2 regions of the Stenotrophomonas sp. YJH_SMC_110 genome follow, and region 2 is predicted to be linked to the other one. Evidence: riboswitches for the same ligand, from Rfam matches in the RefSeq annotation. Region 2 holds a riboswitch; the other holds the start of a gene.
The links. A riboswitch is a leader RNA that binds a small molecule or an ion and turns the genes downstream of it on or off. The one in region 2 is predicted to bind glycine.

Region 1: linked by a shared signal. The riboswitch ahead of AC5P6H_RS02675 (trimeric intracellular cation channel family protein) and the one ahead of gcvP (aminomethyl-transferring glycine dehydrogenase) in region 2 are both predicted to bind glycine.

The regions. Positions count from the first base shown of each region.
Region 1 is NZ_JCAFSM010000001.1:601,922-611,412, forward strand. It holds gene AC5P6H_RS02635 (hypothetical protein) at 1-483, opposite strand, end outside; gene AC5P6H_RS02640 (primosomal protein N') at 896-3,073, shown strand; gene AC5P6H_RS02645 (glutathione S-transferase family protein) at 3,170-3,790, opposite strand; gene AC5P6H_RS02650 (NYN domain-containing protein) at 3,903-4,682, opposite strand; gene AC5P6H_RS02655 (NAD(P)/FAD-dependent oxidoreductase) at 4,806-6,086, shown strand; gene AC5P6H_RS02660 (hypothetical protein) at 6,179-6,595, opposite strand; gene AC5P6H_RS02665 (nuclear transport factor 2 family protein) at 6,599-7,030, opposite strand; gene AC5P6H_RS02670 (GIY-YIG nuclease family protein) at 7,162-7,425, opposite strand; glycine riboswitch at 7,466-7,555, shown strand; glycine riboswitch at 7,569-7,674, shown strand; gene AC5P6H_RS02675 (trimeric intracellular cation channel family protein) at 7,757-8,374, shown strand; gene AC5P6H_RS02680 (3-deoxy-7-phosphoheptulonate synthase) at 8,637-9,491, opposite strand, start outside.
Region 2 is NZ_JCAFSM010000011.1:4,116-13,606, reverse strand. It holds gene AC5P6H_RS17625 (hypothetical protein) at 1-88, opposite strand, end outside; gene AC5P6H_RS17620 (catalase) at 111-2,201, opposite strand; gene AC5P6H_RS17615 (AraC family transcriptional regulator) at 2,316-3,038, shown strand; gene AC5P6H_RS17610 (amino acid permease) at 3,121-4,488, shown strand; gene AC5P6H_RS17605 (VOC family protein) at 4,627-5,037, shown strand; gene gcvP (aminomethyl-transferring glycine dehydrogenase) at 5,129-7,996, opposite strand; glycine riboswitch at 8,059-8,161, opposite strand; gene AC5P6H_RS17595 (multidrug effflux MFS transporter) at 8,461-9,491, shown strand, end outside.

The DNA.
Region 1 (9,491 bases), on a different contig from region 2:
ACGGATACGCGCCTGCACCTGTTCGGCCAACTGGCGCCAGGCCGAGGCATCCGGCTGGCCGTGGGCATCACGCGGGCAGGCGTCGGCCAGCAGGTGCTGGTAGCCGGCCTCGTCCTGGTCGAGCACGCGCATGGCGATGCCCTCGTCCAGGCTGCCCCCCACCCGCAGCAGCAGCGCAAGGCGCGGCAGCGGCGGCATCGCGCCCAGCACGGCCAACGGCGGCAGCCACTGCCCGCCCACCGGCTCGCGCAGCGCCTGGCGCTGGCCCAGAAGGGTCCAGAAGCGGGTCGGCCACTGCGCCATCGGCAGGTCGCTGGCCACTGCGGCAAAGGCGCGCATCACCGCCACCAGGGTCTGCTCGGCACGCGCGGCATCGCCGCACTGCAGTTCAGCGACCACCAGGGCACGGCGCTCGACGCCACGCAGGAACGCCGACAGCGCGCCGGCCGCGGTCGAGGAAACAGGGGCGGGCACAGCCGTCATCGGTCACTCCAAAGGTCTGCCGGCATGATAGCGGCAGGCCATCGACGCCCGTAGGACTTGCGCCCACAGGCACTTCGTGCTGCAGGTTGTGCACAGCACCACGCCCCCTCCGGCGAAAACTGTGGCTTCGGGCTGAATTCACTCTGTTTCAGCATTGTTTCACACTTAAGATATTGATTTTATTGTCTTTTGTCGTGTGGCGATTTTTTGACCAACCCAAGCGTGAGGCCGTCGCCATCGGCCTTCTACGTTTCCGATGGCCGTTAACGCACAACGTTATCCACAGAACATGTGGATAAGACTGAATCTCCAATGGACACCGATATTTAGGTGACATTTATGATTCAACGGGCGCCGCCCCGCCGCTCCCGCTGCTGCCGTTCGCGCGCGCATGGCCCGTTACACTGGCCCGATGCTTTCACCGATTCCGACCCTGCAGGTCGCACTGCCTGTCCCCCTGCCCCGCCTGTTCGACTACCTGTCGCCGGAGGGCGATGCACCGGCGGTCGCGGTCGGCTGCCGCCTGAAGGTGCCGTTCGGCAACCGGGAGCTGGTCGGTGTGGTGGTGGGGCACGGCCAGACCGACGACGGCCAGGGACTGCGCCAGGCCTTGGCCTGGTGCGACCCGCAGCCGCTGCTGCAGGGGGAACTGTGGCAGAGCCTGCAATGGCTGGCGCGCTACACCCATGCGCCACTGGGCGAGGTGCTGAGCACCGCCCTGCCCGGCCCGCTGCGCCATGGCGAGGTCCTGCCCGACACACACCACTGGGGTTGGCAGCTGACCACCGAAGGCCACGCCCAGCGTGAAAAGCTGCGCGCCGGCAGCCGTCCACGGCAACTGGCCGAGCTGCTGGCCGAAGCCATCGTGGATGAGGACGTGCTGGGCGAACGCATGCAGGACTGGCGCACCGCCGCGCGCAGCCTGGCCAAGCGCGGGCTGGCCGAGCGGGTTGCGCTGAGCGTGGCCCCCCAACACGCGCAGCCACTGCCCGGTCCCACGCTCAACCCGGACCAGGCCGAGGCGGTGGCCGCGATCAATGCCGCCGACGGCTTCCGGCCGTTCCTGCTGGATGGCGTGACCGGCAGCGGCAAGACCGAGGTATACCTGCAGGCGATCATCCATTGCCTGGCGCAGGGCAGGCAGGCGCTGGTGCTGGTGCCGGAAATCGGCCTGACCCCGCAGACCCTGGCACGCTTCCGTGGCCGCCTCGGCATCGCCGTGCATGCGCTGCACTCGGGGTTGAACGACAACGAGCGCGCGCGCGTCTGGGCAGCGGCCTCACGCGGCGAAGCGCGCGTCATCGTCGGCACCCGCTCAGCGGTGTTCACGCCGCTGCCCCAGGCCGGCCTGCTGATCGTCGACGAGGAACACGACGGCAGCTACAAGCAGCAGGACGGCATCCGTTACCACGCGCGCGATTTCGCCCTGGTCCGGGCCAAGTGGCTGGGCGTTCCGGTGTTGCTGGGCAGTGCCACGCCCTCGCTGGAAACCCTGCACAACGCCTACGCCGGGCGTTACACCCACCTGCGCCTGAAACAGCGCGCCGGCGATGCGCGGCCACCGCGCGTGCGCATCCTCGATGTACGCAAGCGCCCGCTGCATGACGGCCTCTCGGCCGATGTGCTGGCCGGCATCGGGGAGCATCTGCAGCGTGGCCAGCAGGTGCTGGTGTTCAAGAACCGCCGCGGCTACGCACCGGTGCTGCTGTGCCACGACTGCGGCTGGACCGCGCCATGCCAGCGCTGCGATGCGCCGATGACCGTGCATGGTGGCGGTCGTCGCCTGCAGTGCCACCACTGCGGCGCGCGGCAACCGGCGCCGCTGGCATGTCCGGCCTGCGGCAGCCTGGCACTGCAACCGCAGGGCATCGGTACCGAACGCCTGGAAGAACATCTCACTGCGGCCTTCGCCGACTTCCCGGTGGTGCGCATCGACCGCGGCACCACCTCACGGCGCGACGCGCTGGAACAGCAGCTGGCGAAACTGGGCGACCAGCCCGGCATCCTGGTCGGCACGCAGATCCTGGCCAAGGGCCACGACCTGCCCAAGCTGACCCTGGTGGTGGTGGTGGGTATCGATGAGGGCCTGTTCTCAGCCGACTTCCGCGCCAGCGAAAAACTGGCGCAGCAGCTGATCCAGGTGGCCGGTCGCGCGGGACGTGCGCGCGACCCGGGCGAGGTCTGGCTGCAGACCCATCACCCCGGGCACCCGCTGCTGGAAACCCTGGTGAGCGGTGGCTACCATCCGTTCGCGCAAGCCGAGTTGAACCAGCGCCAGGCGGCCGGATTCCCGCCCTTCGCGCATCTGGCGCTGATGCGCGCCGAAGCGCAGCAGGTGGAGCATGCCAATGCATTCCTGCTGGCAGCCCGGCACCTGCTGGGCGAACAGAACGTGGTCGAGGCCTACGGGCCGATGCCGGCGCCGATGCCGCGGCGGGCCGGTTACCAGCGCACGCAGCTGCTGCTGTCTGCGGTGCAGCGGCCGCCGCTGCATGGCGTGCTTTCGCAACTGGTTCCGCAGCTGTACGCGCTGCCGGAAGCACGCAAGGTGCGCTGGTCGCTGGATGTGGATCCAACGGATCTTTATTGAGGGGTCAGAGCCCACCCGTCGGGTGGGATCCGACCCCGATGCCCTGGGGTCGGATCCCTTTTCGCAGAAAAGGGCTCTGACCCCGGACGCCTTCGCTTACGTCAGCGGCGACATCACGCCGCGCTGGTAGGCCGGTCGCTCACGCAGGCGCGCATACCACTCGGCCAGGTGCGGCAGGTCCGGGCGCTGGATCGGCAGTTCATACCAGGCGTACACCAGCGAGCCGAGCGGAATGTCGCCCATGGCGAACGTCCCGCCCGACAGCCATGGCTGCGTGGCCAGGGTGGCATCGGCCATCGCCAGGTAGTCACCGGCACGGACGATGGCCGCGCTGATGCGCGCTTCGTCACGGTCGGCCGGCGCGGTGCGCATGATGCCCCAGACCAGGTCGCTGTACAGCGGCGCCATCCGCGAGGTGCTCCAGTCCATCCACTTTTCGGCCTGCGCGCGCTCCATCGGGTCCTCGGCGTACAGCGTGCCCAGCGCATAGCGCGCGCTCAGGTAACGCACGATGGTGTTCGATTCCCACAGCGGCAGGCCGTGGTCCTCGATCACCGGCACCAGGCCGTTGGGATTCATCGCCTGGTACTCCGGCGTCTGCGTGCCGCCATGGCTGCCGCCTACTTCGATGGATTCGTACGGCAGGCCGATCTCCTCGGCACACCACAGCACCTTGCGGACGTTGCTGGAATTGCGGCGGCCCCAGATCTTCAACATGCGGGTTTTCCTTGCTGGCAATGCGAGCGGCAACGATACGCCTGATTGGAGTGGAGATGTGCGTGCAGGATGCGGGATCGGGCGCCTGCGCGCTGTCGGCCGGCGGCCGGCACTACCGGTTCTTTTTTGGCAGCGCGCGCACGTAGGACGACTTGCCGTCCTTCTTCAGCTCGAACAGGCCGATCGCCGCCAGCAGATCGCTGAGTTTGCCGTAGCCATAGTTGCGCGGATCGAACGAGGCCTGGTTGCCGATCTGGCTGCCGACCGGCCCCAGGTGCGACCAGCCATCCTCGCCCTCGGCCGAGGACACCGCGCGGCGCAGCATCTTCACCAGCCGGGTGTCGCTGCGCATCTCCGCCCCGCTCTTGCGCGGGCGTGCATCATCATTGGCGACGGGCTCGTTCGATGCCTGTTCGCTCGATGCCTGCTCGGCATCCGGCACGCTGGCGTGGGTCTGGCCCAGCGCTTCCAGGTAGGTGAACTTCGAGCACGCGTTGACGAACGGTTCCGGCGTCTTCTTTTCGCCGAAGCCATACACCTTCACGCCGTCGGTCAGCAGGCGCATCACCATCGGGGTGAAATCGGCATCGCTCGACACGATGGCGAAGCCATCAAGGTTGCGCGCGTACAGCAGGTCCATGGCATCGATCACCATCGCCATGTCCGACGCATTCTTGCCCTTGCTGTAGGCGAACTGCTGGATCGGGCGGATCGCGTATTCGTGCAGCACCGCTTCCCAGCCCTTCAACCGCGGGCTCTTCCAGTTGCCGTAGGCACGGCGCACGTTGGCCACGCCATAGCGGGCGACTTCGGCCAGGACCTCGTCGATCTTCGAGGCCGGCGCATTGTCGGCATCGATCAACAGGGCGATGCGCTTTTCCGGTTCGCTCATGGATTCCTCGCGGGCGGTTGCCTGAACCCGAGTATCGCCGATCCACCCAGGCGCTGACGTGACAGGTGGCCGCCGTGCGAAGATGCCAGGCGCTTCCCCCAATGCCCCCACTGGAGTGAGTCGATGAGTCGCGAGCGCGTTCCCCACCTGGTCGTTGTCGGCGGCGGTTTTGCCGGTCTCTGGGCCACCCGTGCCCTGGCCCGCGAGCGCATACGCATCACCCTGGTCGACCGCCGCAACCATCACCTGTTCCAGCCGCTGCTGTACCAGGTGGCCACCGCCGGCCTGTCCGCGCCGGATATCGCCGCACCGCTGCGCCACATCCTCGGCCACCAGCGCAACGTGGAAGTCCGCCTCGGCGAAGTGGTCGCCATCGACAAGCAGGCACGGCAGATCGGCATGGCCGATGGCAGCACGCTGGACTACGACAGCCTGCTGCTGGCCACCGGCGCCACCCACGCCTACTTCGGCAACGACCAGTGGGCCGATGATGCCCCCGGCCTGAAAACGCTGGACGATGCCATTGCACTGCGCCGCAAGCTGCTGCTGGCGTTCGAGCGTGCCGAGGCCGAACCGGACCCGGCCAGGAAGGCGGCGTGGCTGAGTTTCGCCATCGTCGGTGGTGGCCCCACCGGCGTCGAACTGGCCGGCACGCTGGCCGAGATCGCGCGCCACACGCTGCGCAACGAATTCCGCCACATCGATCCGGCCAGCGCCAAGGTGCGGCTGGTCGAGGCTGGGCCGCGCGTGCTGTCCTCGTTCCCGGAAGTGCTTTCGCTGAAGGCGCGCCGCCAGCTGGAAAAGCTGGGCGTGGAAGTGCTGACCGGTACCCCGGTGAGCGACATCGACAGCCAGGGCTTCAAGCTCGGTGAGCAGTTCGTGCCGGCCCGCACCGTGGTCTGGGCCGCCGGCGTGGCCGCTTCACCACTGGCGCGCACGCTGGACGTGCCGCTGGACCGCGCCGGCCGCGTGCAGGTGCAGCCGGACCTGACCCTGCCCGATCACCCGGAGCTGTTCGTGGCCGGCGACCTGGCCGCACTGAGCCAGGCCGACGGCAAGCCGGTTCCCGGCGTGGCGCCCGCGGCCAAGCAGATGGGCAAGTACGTGGCCGAGGTGGTCCGCGCGCGCCTGCATGGCAAGGCGGCACCGGGGCCGTTCAAGTACGCCGACTACGGCAACCTCGCCACCATTGGCCGCATGGCCGCGATCGTGCACCTGGGCCGGCTGCAGCTCTCCGGCGTGCTGGCCTGGTGGTTCTGGCTGGCCGCGCACGTGTTCTTCCTGATCGGCTTCCGCAACCGCATCGTGGTGCTGCTGAACTGGGCGGTCGCGTACTGGAGCTACCAGCGCAGCGCGCGCATCATCTTCGGTGATGACCAGGACGACCGGCGGCCGAGGCGGTAAGGCCGCACGCAACAGGGGTCGGATCCCTTTCCGCGGGAAAGGGCTCTGACCCCGTCAACAAACATGGAGCGCCATCCACGCATGGCGTGGATCTACTTCCGGCAGAAGTCCTCCTTCCTCGCGGTGTCCGCAATCTGCGCGGTACTCCAATGCCGGGTGATCCAGATCGCCAACGCGGTGCTGCTGAGATGCCAGCGCAGCATGCCGCGCCGAGGTTGCCGCCACAGGTGGCGCCGGGCAATCCAGAAGGCCTCCCGCTCCACTTCAGGCACCTTGTTCTTCATCCCGTCCTTGTCGAAGAACTGGGCGGTGAAGCGCCAGGGGTTCATTGGCTGGTATCCCGCCCGTGGCTCACCGCTGCACGCAGCCACGCCACTGGGCGCGCGGTCGGCCGGCTTCGGCCGGCCGTCCACCAATGCCAGCCCGAGCAGATACAGCAGGCCAGGCAGCAGCGCGATGCCGGCGACCAGCACGACGACGGAGATCCATGCGTTGCCGGCGGCACGCATCGCTCAGTGCGCCTTCGGTTTCGGGTACCACAGTGCGTTGACGATGACCCAGCGCTGGTCGAAACGCCCCATGTGGAAGTAGTCGACGAACCACGGGGTTTCCAGCCGCACCGAGGCCGCGTTGCCGGTCACGTCCAGCACCGTGCAGCGGCGATCCCATTGATCCTTCGGGGTCTTCAGCGCACCCTGTTTCGTCAACGAGACCAGCTCTTCCTTCGACATCCGGCGCAGGCCCAGGCGCTCGTCGGGTGTATCGCCGAGCACAGCGCGCTTGGCCAGGTCCGGATGCAGGGAACGGGCGACGCGCTGCGGGTCGGCCTCCAGCTGGCCATCGACGTAGTCGTGGCAGGTGCCTTCGATGGCCGCGATCGTGGCGGCGTCGGCGGCAGGGCTCGTTGCTGCGGAGAGAGCGAACAGCAGGGCGATCGTGGACATCCGGGTCTCCAGCTCTGGGCGCGGGGCGATCATCGCATGGACCGGGTAGCCCATCCACGCAGGGCGTGGATCTACTGTAGAGCCGAGCCCGTGCTCGGCCATGCCAGCAGCAGCCGAGCATGGGCTCGGCTCTACAGAAGCGTCTGCAGCCAGGCCAGCTTGCGTTCGCGGGGCTGCTGCTTGAGTTGCCACTCGGCCCGCGAGGCCGCGGCCCGGTCCGGGTATTCGCGCACGGCCAGCACGCGCAGCGGCGGCCGGGCCCGGGTGTAGCGCGCGCCCTTGCCGGCCTGGTGGGCGGCGAAACGCGCCTCCACATCGGTGCTGATGCCGGCGTAATAGCTGCCATCGCGGCATTCGAGCAGGTACAGGAACCACGGGCGGACGGACGGGGCCATGCCTGGATTATGCCGTGCTGCACTGCAGCGGATATACTGGCACCCGAATGCAGGAGAGAGGCGCCGCGCTGGCGCCCGCCGAAGGCGCAGGCTCCCATGATCGCTCAGGCCGGTGGGCTGGAATCCCACCAACCATGCATTCGACTCGCCGAGCTGGAGAGAGGTCACCGGGCATGCCCGGGACGATCCGCCGAAGGGGCACGCGGCCCATGCCGCTGAACTCTCAGGCAAAAGGACAGCGGGAGCGGCACCGGTCATCGTCATCCCGTCATTGCGCAGGCAGTGGCGGCGGTCGCGCATGGCCGGCCCCACCGCGCCCGGAGCCTGTCCCATGCTGCTGTCCATCATCTACCTGATCGCCATTTCCGCCGAAGCCATGACCGGCGCACTGTCCGCCGGCCGCCGCCGCATGGACCTGTTCGGCGTGGTCATGATCGCCTGCGTCACCGCCCTCGGTGGCGGCTCGCTGCGCGACATCCTGCTCGGCCACTATCCGCTGGGCTGGGTGAAGCATCCCGAGTACCTGGGCTTCACCGTATGCGCGGCGCTGATCGCCACCTGGGTGGCGCGCTGGATGCACCACTTCCGCCGCACCTTCCTGGTGCTCGATGGCCTGGGCCTGATCGCCTTCACCCTGATCGGCTGCTCGATCGCGCGCGAAGCCGGCCATGCAATGCCGATCGTGCTGATCGCCGGCATGCTGACCGGCGCGTTCGGCGGGGTGCTGCGCGACATCCTCTGCAACGAGGTGCCACTCATCTTCCAGAAGGAGCTGTACGCGATCATCGCGCTGCTGACCGGCGCGGCCTATCTGTTGCTGCTGCACTGGGGCGTGGCCGATGCCACCGCGATCCTGTGCTGCCTCGGCGGCGGCTTCGCGTTGCGCCTGCTGGCGATCCACTACCGCTGGGAAATGCCGAAGTTCGTGTACCACGACGAAGTGCATTGAGCCTCTTCGTAAAGTCGAGCCATGCTCGACTGCTCTTTGCAGGAAACCAACGCGCTTCGCGCGCAGGTCGGGCATGGCTCGACGCTACAGGAAGCGGTATCACCACCCCGGCGATGTACCTGGCGCTGTCGCTCATGCGCAGCGCCAGGCGCATCGCCGGTGCAGATGGGCCGGCCTCCAACTCCGACCGGCCCTGATCGCGGCCGCACCCCCGCAGGCGCTGGCCGCCATCCACACACGTGCCGCACTCAGGCGGCTTCGATCAGGCTGCTTCGGACACCTTCACGTCGCGACGGGCGCGCACGGCCGCAGCCAGACGCTCCAGCACCGTCACGGTGGTGTCCCAGTCGATGCAGCCATCGGTGATGCTCTGCCCGTAAACCAGCGGCTGGCCGTCCACCAGTTCCTGGCGGCCACCGACCAGATGGCTCTCGATCATCACGCCAACGATACGCTGTTCGCCGTCTTCCAGCTGAACAGCAATGTCCTCGATCACCTTCGGCTGGTTCTCGGGGTTTTTCAGGCTGTTGGCGTGGCTGGCGTCGATCATCAGGCGCGTCGGCAGCTTGGCCTTGGCCAGCACCTGGCAGGCGTCGGCGACGCTGCCGGCGTCGTAGTTCGGCTGCTTGCCGCCACGCAGGATCACATGGCAATCCGGATTGCCGGTGGTCGACACGATGGCGGTGCCGCCCTGCTTGGTGACCGACAGGAAGTGATGCGGATTGGACGCCGCACCCACCGCGTCAGCGGCGATCTTGACGTTGCCATCGGTGCCGTTCTTGAAGCCGACCGGGCACGACAGCCCCGAGGCAAGCTCACGATGCACCTGGCTTTCGGTCGTACGCGCGCCGATCGCGCCCCACGCCACCAGGTCGGCGATGTACTGCGGCGAGATCACATCGAGGAATTCGACACCGGCCGGCAGGCCGAGCTTGTTGATGTCGCGCAGCAGGCCGCGGGCAATGCGCAGGCCCTTGTCGATCCTGAAGCTGCCGTCCAGGTCCGGGTCGTTGATCAGGCCCTTCCAGCCCACCGTGGTGCGCGGCTTCTCGAAGTACACGCGCATGACGATTTCCAGTTCGCCGGCCAGCGCGTCGCGCAGCGGCTTCAGGCGCTG
Region 2 (9,491 bases):
TCGCGCCGCGATCACGTTCGCTTTCCTCGATGTGCTCGGCCTGGCGCTTCTGCTTTTCGGTGTATGCGGATTTGTCACCACGGGGCATGACGATTCTCCTGTCGTTGTGGTCAGGCCAGCAGGCGCAGCTTGGGCTCGCGCGCCCACTGGCGGGTGGCGGCCGCCGCCAGGAATGCCTTGGCGTCTTCTGCTTCGACGATGCCGGGGTCGTTGCCGACGCGCGCCGCCTTCAGCAGCACCTGGCCGCCCGCGTCGCTGGCGATGGCCTTCAGGTGTGCCCACGCCTGGCTGACGAATTCGACGGCTGCACTCTCTTTCGACAAGGCCTTCGCGGCTTCAAGGCTGAGCACCACGGCTACTGCATCGAACACGGCTGACGGGGTGCCCGCCAGCTGCCCATCTGCCGCCTGCAATGCGCCATCGCTCAGCGTGGCGCCTCCCACTTTTGGCGCGACCAGCTTCACGTCTGCACCTGCCTTCCGGGCGGCCTTGCTCAGGCTGGCAATCACGCGCGCGTCGGAGCCTTCGTCGAACAGGATGCCGATGCAGCGACCCTGCAGGGTCGGCTTGTTACGCCCGATCACGCGCACCTCGGGAGCGGGCGGCATGTCCCGCACCGGCGTGGCGGTTGGGGCCGGGTCGGGCAGCGCAGGCAGGGCCAGGCCATCGGCCACGCGCTGCGCCAGCGCGTCATCGATGTTGCGCAGGTGGCTGACGGTGCGCACCCGCACCTTCAGCGTTTCCACCTTGGACAACTCGAACACCAGCGCCGATGCCAGGTGCGCCTGCTCCGGCTTTTCCAGGCTGCGGAAGAACATCCGGGCCTGGCTGTAGTGGTCGGCGAAACTCTCCGCGCGGGTGCGGCCCTTGCGGCCATCGTCGGCGCTGGCATGGCTGCGGAATCCGGCAGGCGTCTCGCGCGGGGTGTCGTCCTGCAGCGAGCTGGGATCGTAGGCGACGCGGCCCTTGGGCACCTGCATCTGCATGTGGCCGTCGCGCTGATGATTGGCAAACGGGCACTTCGGTGCATTCACCGGGATCTGGTGGAAGTTCGGGCCGCCCAGGCGCAGCAGCTGGGTGTCCAGGTAGGAGAACAGGCGGCCCTGCAGCAGCGGGTCGTTGCTGAAGTCGATGCCGGGCGGCACGTTGGCCGGGCAGAACGCCACCTGCTCGGTTTCTGCGAAGAAGTTGTCGGGCCAGCGGTCCAGTACCATGCGCCCGATCACCTGCAACGGCACCAGCGATTCGGGAATGATCTTGGTCGGATCCAGGTGGTCGAACGGGAATGCGTCGGCGTCTTCTTCGGTGAACAGCTGCACCGCCAGCTCCCATTCGGGAAAGTCGCCGCGCTGGATGGCCTCGAACAGGTCGCGGCGATGGAAGTCATTGTCGGCCGATTGCAGTTTCAACGCTTCGTCCCAGACCGTGGACTGAATGCCCAGCTTGGGCCGCCAGTGGAACTTGACGAACGTCGACTCGCCAGCCTCGTTCAGCAGGCGGAAGCTGTGCACGCCGAAGCCTTCGATCATCCGCAGCGAACGCGGGATGGCGCGGTCGCTCATCGCCCACATGATCATGTGCATCGATTCGGGCATCAGCGAAATGAAGTCCCAGAACGTGTCATGGGCCGACGCGGCCTGCGGGAAGGCGCGGTCCGGCTCCATCTTCACTGCGTGCACCAGGTCCGGAAACTTCATCGCGTCCTGGATGAAGAACACCGGGATGTTGTTGCCGACCAGATCCCAGTTGCCCTCCTTGGTGTAGAACTTGACCGCAAAGCCGCGCACGTCGCGCGGGGTATCCACCGAGCCTGCGCCACCGGCCACGGTCGAGAAGCGGGTGAATACCGGCGTCTTCACGCCGACCTCGGTCAGGATGCGTGCGCGGGTATGGGCTGCCAGTGATCGGGTCAGCTCGAAGTAGCCGTGTGCTGCGCTGCCACGTGCGTGCACGATGCGCTCGGGAATGCGTTCGTGATCGAAGTGGGTGATCTTCTCGCGCAGGATGAAGTCCTCCAGCAGCGTGGGCCCCCGAGGTCCCTGCCGCAGGGAGTTCTGGTTGTCCGCCACCGGAATGCCCTGGTCGGTGGTCATTGCCGGATGGCTGCCCCCGGCCTGCTGGTGCAGTTCATCGCCATCGCCCCGGCGGTGGCTTTCGGCAGGGACGGTTGCGCGCTTGCCGGTCGGCTTGCTGGCGGCCATGGACGTTGGCTCCGGATCATCAAAAGGAACCACGACACTGGAACCAGCCCCGTTAAACCACGGTCCGGCAAAGGTGAACGTACGGGCAAAAGCAGGCTCGGGTATGCTTGCCGCATGCGAGTCGAGCCCGCCGACATCGAAGCCCTGTTCGACGCCATCCCGGATGTGCTGTTCTTCATCAAGGACCGCCAGGGGCGTTACACCCACGTCAACCAGACCATGCTGCGGCGGCTGGGTCTGCGCGCGCGCAAGGACGTGATCGGGCGTACGGCGGCCGAAATCTACCCGACCGGCCTCAGTGCGGACTACGTTGACCAGGACGCCCGCGTGCTGTCCGGTGAGGTGATCGAGAACCTGATGGAGCTGCACCTGTTCGCCAACCGCGAACCGGGCTGGTGCCTGACCTGCAAGCGCCCGCTGGTGGTCGACGGGGCCATCGAGGGCCTGATCGGCATTTCCCGCGACCTTGGCCAGAAGGACAGCCTCGGCACCCAGTACGAGCAGCTGCGGCTGGCGCTGGCCCACCTCAACGCGCACTACGCCGAGAACGTGCGCATGCAGACCCTGCTGGACATCACCGGCTTTTCGCTGTCCAAGCTGGAGCGCAGCTTCCGCAAGGTGTTCCAGATGACCCCGCAGCAGGTGCTGACCCGGCTGCGAATCCAGATGGCCATGCATCTGCTGCATGGCGACGACAGCATCGCCTGCATCGGCCAGGCCTGCGGTTTCAGCGACCAGAGTGCCTTCACCCGCAAGTTCAAGGCTGAAACCGGTTTCTCGCCGCGTGCCTATCGTGCCCGTATCGGTGGGAACGTCGGCGAGCCGGCGCTGGCCTGAGCGGCCTGCTGCGCTGTGCCTATCCCCGTGGGCACGGGACAGGGTAAGGTGTCGCCCCTGTAGCCCGCCGCCAGCCCCGCCGATGCCCAACTCGATTCCGACCGCTTCGCCGTCCCGCCTCGGACATTCGCTCAAGCCCCGCCAGCTGATCATGATGGGCCTGGGCAGCGCCATCGGCGCCGGGCTGTTCCTCGGCTCGGGCGTGGGTGTGCAGGCGGCCGGTCCGGCGGTCCTGGTGTCGTATCTGGTCGCCGGAGCGCTGGTGATCATCGTGATGAACGCGCTGGGCGAGATGGCGGCGGCCAAACCGACCAGCGGCGCGTTCTCGGTGTATGCAGCCGACGCCATGGGGGCTACCGCCGGTGCCACCGTGGGCTGGCTGTGGTGGGTGCAGCTGGTGATCGTGATCGCCGCCGAAGCAGTGGGTGCGGCCGGGCTGCTGGCCACGGTCTGGCCGGCGATACCGGTACCGATGGCGGCGTTGGCGTTCATGCTGTTCTTCACCGCGATCAACCTGCTCGGAGTGAAGAACTTCGGCGAGTTCGAATTCTGGTTCGCCATCCTCAAGGTCGCGGCGATCCTGGCGTTCATCGCCATTGGCGTGGCGCTGCTGATGGGATGGCTGCGGCAGGTGACCTCCCCGGGCCTGAGCAACTTCACCGAACACGGTGGTTTTGCGCCGAAGGGCCTGGCCGGGATCGGCGCGGCGCTGCTGGTGGTGGTGTTCGCCTTCGGCGGCACCGAGATCGTGGCCGTGGCGGCGGCCGAAACCGAAGACCCCGAGCGCAGCATTGCCCGTGCCATCCGCACCGTGGCCTGGCGCATCCTGGTGTTCTACATCGGCTCGCTGAGCGTGATCATCGCCGTGGTGCCGTGGACCAGCGAGGCGCTGAAGTCGCCGTTCGCCGCCGTGCTGGACATCGCCCGCATCCCGGGCGCTGGTACCGCCATCACGCTGATCGCCGTGATCGCGCTGCTGTCGGCGCTCAATGCCAACCTCTACGGCGCCTCGCGCATGATGTATTCGCTGGCGCAGCGTCGCGAAGCGCCGGCCGTGCTTGGCTGGACCGACCCGCGCCAGGTGCCGGTGATCGCCGTGCTGGCCAGCGTGCTGTTCGGCTTTGCCGCCACGGTGATGGAACTGCTGTTCCCGGACCGGGTGCTGCCGGTGCTGCTGAACATCGTCGGTTCCACCTGCCTGCTGGTGTGGACGCTGTCGCTGGTCTCGCAGCTGGTGCTGCGTCGTCGCGCGGATCGTCTGGGTACCCGACTGCCGTTCCGCATGGCCGGTTTCCCGTGGCTGACCTGCTGTGCACTGGCGATCCTTGCGCTGATCTTCGGCCTGCTGCTGAGTGAGTCGCACACCCGCCTGCAGTTCCTGTCGATGGTGGCGTTGACCGCCACGATCGCCGCCAGCAGTGCCATCGCGCGGCGCATGCGCCAGGCGTGATTCTGTAGAGCCGACCCTGCGGTCGGCTGCTGTTTGCGCGATCGCCAGCCGAGCATGGGCTCGGCTCTACAACAGGAACACACTCCGCGTGGCACTGTGCAGGCAGGCCGTCATCGGCCCGCCGACCAGGAGTACCGCATGCTGCGCAGCCGTCCCTTCCTGATGTTCACCGGCCAGGCCGAGGCCGCGCTGGCCCTGTACGCCGAAGCCTTTGCCGATTTCCGGCTGCTGGCCCTGCAACGCCATCCCGAGGGGGCCGGCGCCGGCGTGCCGGGGCAGGTCCGCCAGGCCATCTTCCTGCTCGGTGGCACCCACTACCTGTGCTTCGACAGCCTGGACGTGCACGATTTCACCTTCTCGCCGTCGATCTCGCTGTTCGTCGAGTGTTCCGGTGCCGAGCAGTTCGAGCGCGCGGCACGCGTGCTGGGTGAGGGCGGCCATTGGTTGATGCCGGTGGGCGACTATGACTTCAGCAATCGCTACGGCTGGGTGCAGGACCGCTTTGGCGTGTCGTGGCAGTTGAGCCTGGGGCAGATGCCGGACCCGTGAGCGGATGCTTGTGGGTGTGGGCCTTGGTCCACACGCCCCATGAAAACGGCCCGCTTGCGCGGGCCGTTTTCTTTACCGATGCAGTGAGGAATCACGCCTCGACTTCATCATCCTTGTAGGCATCGACCGGGATGCAGGCGCACATCACGTTCTTGTCGCCGTACACGTTGTCGACACGCGCCACCGGCGGCCAGTATTTGCTCTGCTTCAGGCTGGCCAGCGGGAAGGCGGCCAGTTCACGCGGGTAGGCGTGGGTCCACTCGCTGGCGGTCACTGCGGTGGCAGTGTGCGGCGCGTTCTTCAGCGGGTTGTCCTCGCGGTCGAGGCGGCCGTCTTCGATCGCGGTGATCTCCTCGCGGATCTGGATCATCGCGTTGATGAAGCGATCCAGTTCGTGCAGCGATTCGCTCTCGGTCGGCTCCACCATCAGCGTGCCGGCCACCGGGAAGCTCAGGGTCGGGGCGTGGAAGCCGAAGTCGATCAGGCGCTTGGCCACGTCCTCGGCACCGATGCCGCTGGTCTTCTCCAGCGGGCGCACGTCCAGGATGCACTCGTGCGCCACCAGGCCGTTACGGCCGGTGTACAGGGTCTTGAAGTGCGGGGCCAGGCGCTTGGCGATGTAGTTGGCGTTGAGCTGCGCGACCTGGGTGGCCTTGCGCAGGCCGTCGCGGCCCATCATCGCGATGTACATCCAGCTGATCGGCAGGATCGAGGCGCTGCCGAAGCTGGCCGCGCTGACCATGCCGACCGGGCCGTTGTCACCCAGCTTGCCCGGCAGGAACGGGGCCAGGTGCTCCTTGACCGCGCACGGGCCGACGCCCGGGCCGCCACCGCCGTGCGGGATGCAGAAGGTCTTGTGCAGGTTCAGGTGCGAAACGTCCGACCCCCACTTGCCCGGCTTGGCCACGCCGACCAGGGCATTCATGTTGGCACCGTCGGTGTACACCTGGCCGCCGTGCTTGTGGATGATCTCGCAGATCTCCACCACCTCTTCCTCGAACACGCCGTGCGTGGACGGGTAGGTCATCATGATCGCGGCCAGGCGGTCGCTGTACTTCTCGGCGTTGAGGCGGATGTCCTCGACGTCGACGTTGCCGTTGGCATCGGTCTTGGTCACCACCACCTTCATGCCGCACATCTGCGCCGAGGCCGGGTTGGTGCCGTGCGCCGAATCCGGGATCAGGCAGATGTCGCGGTGGCCTTCGCCGCGCGAGCGGTGGTAGGCGCGGATCGCCAGCAGGCCGGCGTACTCGCCCTGCGCGCCGGAGTTCGGCTGCAGGCTGACCGCGTCATAGCCGGTGCATTCCACCAGCATCGCTTCCAGCGTGTCGATGAGTTCCTTGTAGCCCAGCGCCTGGTCGGCCGGCACCAGCGGGTGGATCTGCGAGAACTCCGGCCAGGTCACCGGGATCATCTCGGCGGTGGCGTTGAGCTTCATGGTGCACGAGCCCAGCGGGATCATCGTGCGGTCCATCGCCAGGTCCTTGTCGGCCAGCGAGCGCAGGTAGCGCAGCAGTTCGTGCTCGCTGTGGTGGGTGTTGAACACCGGATGGGTCAGGAATGCGGACTGGCGCAGCAGGCCGGCCGGCAGCGCATCGGCGGTGCTGGCATCCAGCGCGTCGACGTCGGCCTGCGCACCGAACACGGCGGCCAGTGCGACCACGTCGGCGCGGGTGGCGGTCTCGTCCAGGCTGATGCCGACCGAGTCGCTGTCGATCGCACGCAGGTTGTAACCGGCGGCGCGGGCCTTGGCGTGAATCTCATCGGCGTGCACGCCGGTGACATGCAGGGTGTCGAAGAAGTCGCCACCGACCTGCACGCCGGCCTCGCGCAGCGCGGCGGCCAGGATCGAGGCCAGGCGGTGGGTGCGCCGGGCGATGCGGGTCAGGCCTTCCGGGCCGTGGTACACGGCATACATCGAGGCCATCACCGCCAGCAGCACCTGTGCGGTACAGATGTTGGAGGTGGCCTTCTCGCGGCGGATGTGCTGCTCGCGGGTCTGCAGGGTCAGGCGGTAGGCCGGGTTGCCCTGGGCATCGACCGAGACGCCGATCAGGCGGCCCGGCATCGAGCGCTTGTAGGCGTCGCGGCAGGCCATGAATGCGGCGTGCGGGCCGCCGAAGCCGAACGGCACGCCGAAACGCTGGCTGTTGCCGACCACGATGTCCGCACCCCATTCGCCCGGGGCGGCCAGCAGGGTCAGCGCCAGCAGGTCGGTGGCCACGGCCACCAGGCCGCCGCGCGCGTGCACGGCCTCGACCAGCGCCTTGTAGTCGCCGATCTGGCCGAAGGTGTCCGGGTACTGCAGCAGCAGGCCGAAGGCTTCTGCTTCCAGTGCCTCCGCCGGGGTGCCGACGCGCAGCACGATGCCCATGGGCTCGGCGCGGGTACGCAGCAGTTCCAGGGTCTGCGGGTGCACGGCGTCGTGCACGAAGAAGGTGTCCGACTTCGACTTGGCCGAACGCTTGGCCAGGGTCATCGCTTCAGCTGCGGCGGTGGCTTCGTCCAGCAGCGAGGCGTTGGCGATTTCCATGCCGGTGAGGTCGGCGCACAGGGTCTGGAAGTTGATCAGCGCTTCCATGCGGCCCTGCGAGATCTCGGCCTGGTACGGGGTGTAGGCGGTGTACCAGGCCGGGTTTTCCAGGATGTTGCGCAGGATCACGTTCGGCGTGTGGGTACCGTAGTAGCCCTGGCCGATGAAGCTGCGCAGCACGGTGTTCTTGTCGGCGATCGCACGGATCTTCGCCAGTGCCTGCACTTCGGTCATCGATTCCGGCAGTGCCAGCGGCGCCGGCGACTTGATCTTGGCCGGTACGATGGCATCGGTCATCGCATCCAGCGACGCGTGGCCGACGACGTCGAGCATCTGCGCGATCTCGGCATCGTTGGGGCCGATGTGGCGCTCGACGAACGCATTGTGGTGCTCGAGCTCACGCAGGGAAGGGGTGTTCTGGGACATGGCGAAGGATCCGTCAGGAAAGGGCACACGCACGGGCACAAGCCGCCGGTCGGCGGTCTGCGGGGCGCCCCTCTGTCCTTTTGCCTGAGAGTTTGGAAGCGCGGAAAACCGCGGCTTCGTGCCCCTTCGGCGCCGGATCGAACCGGTCTCTCCAGAGTTGTGTTACGGGTGGTATCGGGCCTGAGCGATTACGGGCGTTGCGCCTTCGGCAGCGGTGTTCCGCTTCTCCCACCGTGTTGCCCGCCGATTATAGCCCGTTGCGGGCGCGCCAGCCGCCTGCGGGCCCGGCCGCGGCGCCTGAATGGCCGATGGCCCGCCCGTGCGTTTTGTGCACTGCTGCATGGCATCAGGCGCAATCCCCACCTATGATGGGCGGATACCCGAATTCATCTGGCGCCGTCCCTGCTGCAGGGGACTGGCGCCCGCCGTGCGTGCCGCGCATGGCCCTGCCGGACGCCTTCTCCATGACTGCCGCTGTTGCTCCTTCCACCCGCCGCATGGCCCTGCTGCTCGCCGGCCTGGCCATGTTCGGTCCGTTCTCGATCGACACCATCTTCCCAGCGTTCCCGCAGCTGGCCCAGCGCCTGGCGGTGGACGAGGTGGCGGTGCAGCAGACCATCAGCGTGTACCTGCTGTTCTACGGCCTGATGAGCCTGGCACACGGCCCGCTGTCCGATGCCTGGGGCCGCAAGCGGGTGATCCTCGGCGGCCTGGTGGTGTTCGTCGGCGCCTCGGTCGGCTGTGCGCTGTCCACCGATCTGACCACGCTGCTGGGGTTCCGCGCCCTGCAGGGCCTGTCCGCAGGCGTCGGCATGATCGTCGGCCGCGCGGTGATCCGCGACCTGTACCACGGTCACGACGCGCAGCGGCTGATGAGCCAGGTGTCGATGCTGTTCGGCATCGCCCCGGCGATCGCGCCGATCATCGGTGGCTGGATCCTGCTCAGCGGTGCTGGCTGGCCGCTGATCTTCTGGTTCCTGGTGGTGTTCGCACTGGTTCTGCTGGCGGCCACCGCCCGCTACCTGCCGGAGACCCATCCGCTCGAAGCGCGCGTTCCGTTGTCGCCGCGGGTGCTGATGCGTGATTACGTGCGCATCGGTTTCAATCCGCGCTTCCTGCGCCTGGCGCTGGCCGGCAGCATCGGTTTCGGTGGCATCTTCCTGTACATCTCCTCGGCACCGGTGTTCGTGATGCAGCACCTGCACCTGGGCGAGGGCGGTTTCGCCTGGCTGTTCATCCCCACCATCGGCGGCATGACCACCGGCTCGTTCCTGTCCGGGCGCATGGCCGGGCACACCACGCCCACCCGCCAGGTATCCATTGGTTTCGGCCTGTGCGCGCTGTCGGTGCTGCTGAACGTCGGCTACGTGGCGCTGGCGCCGCAGTTCGTGCTGCCGTGGGCGGTGCTGCCGATCTTCCTGGGTGGCATGGGCATGGCGCTGATCTTCCCGATCCTGGCGCTGGCGGTGCTGGACATGTACCCGCACCAGCGCGG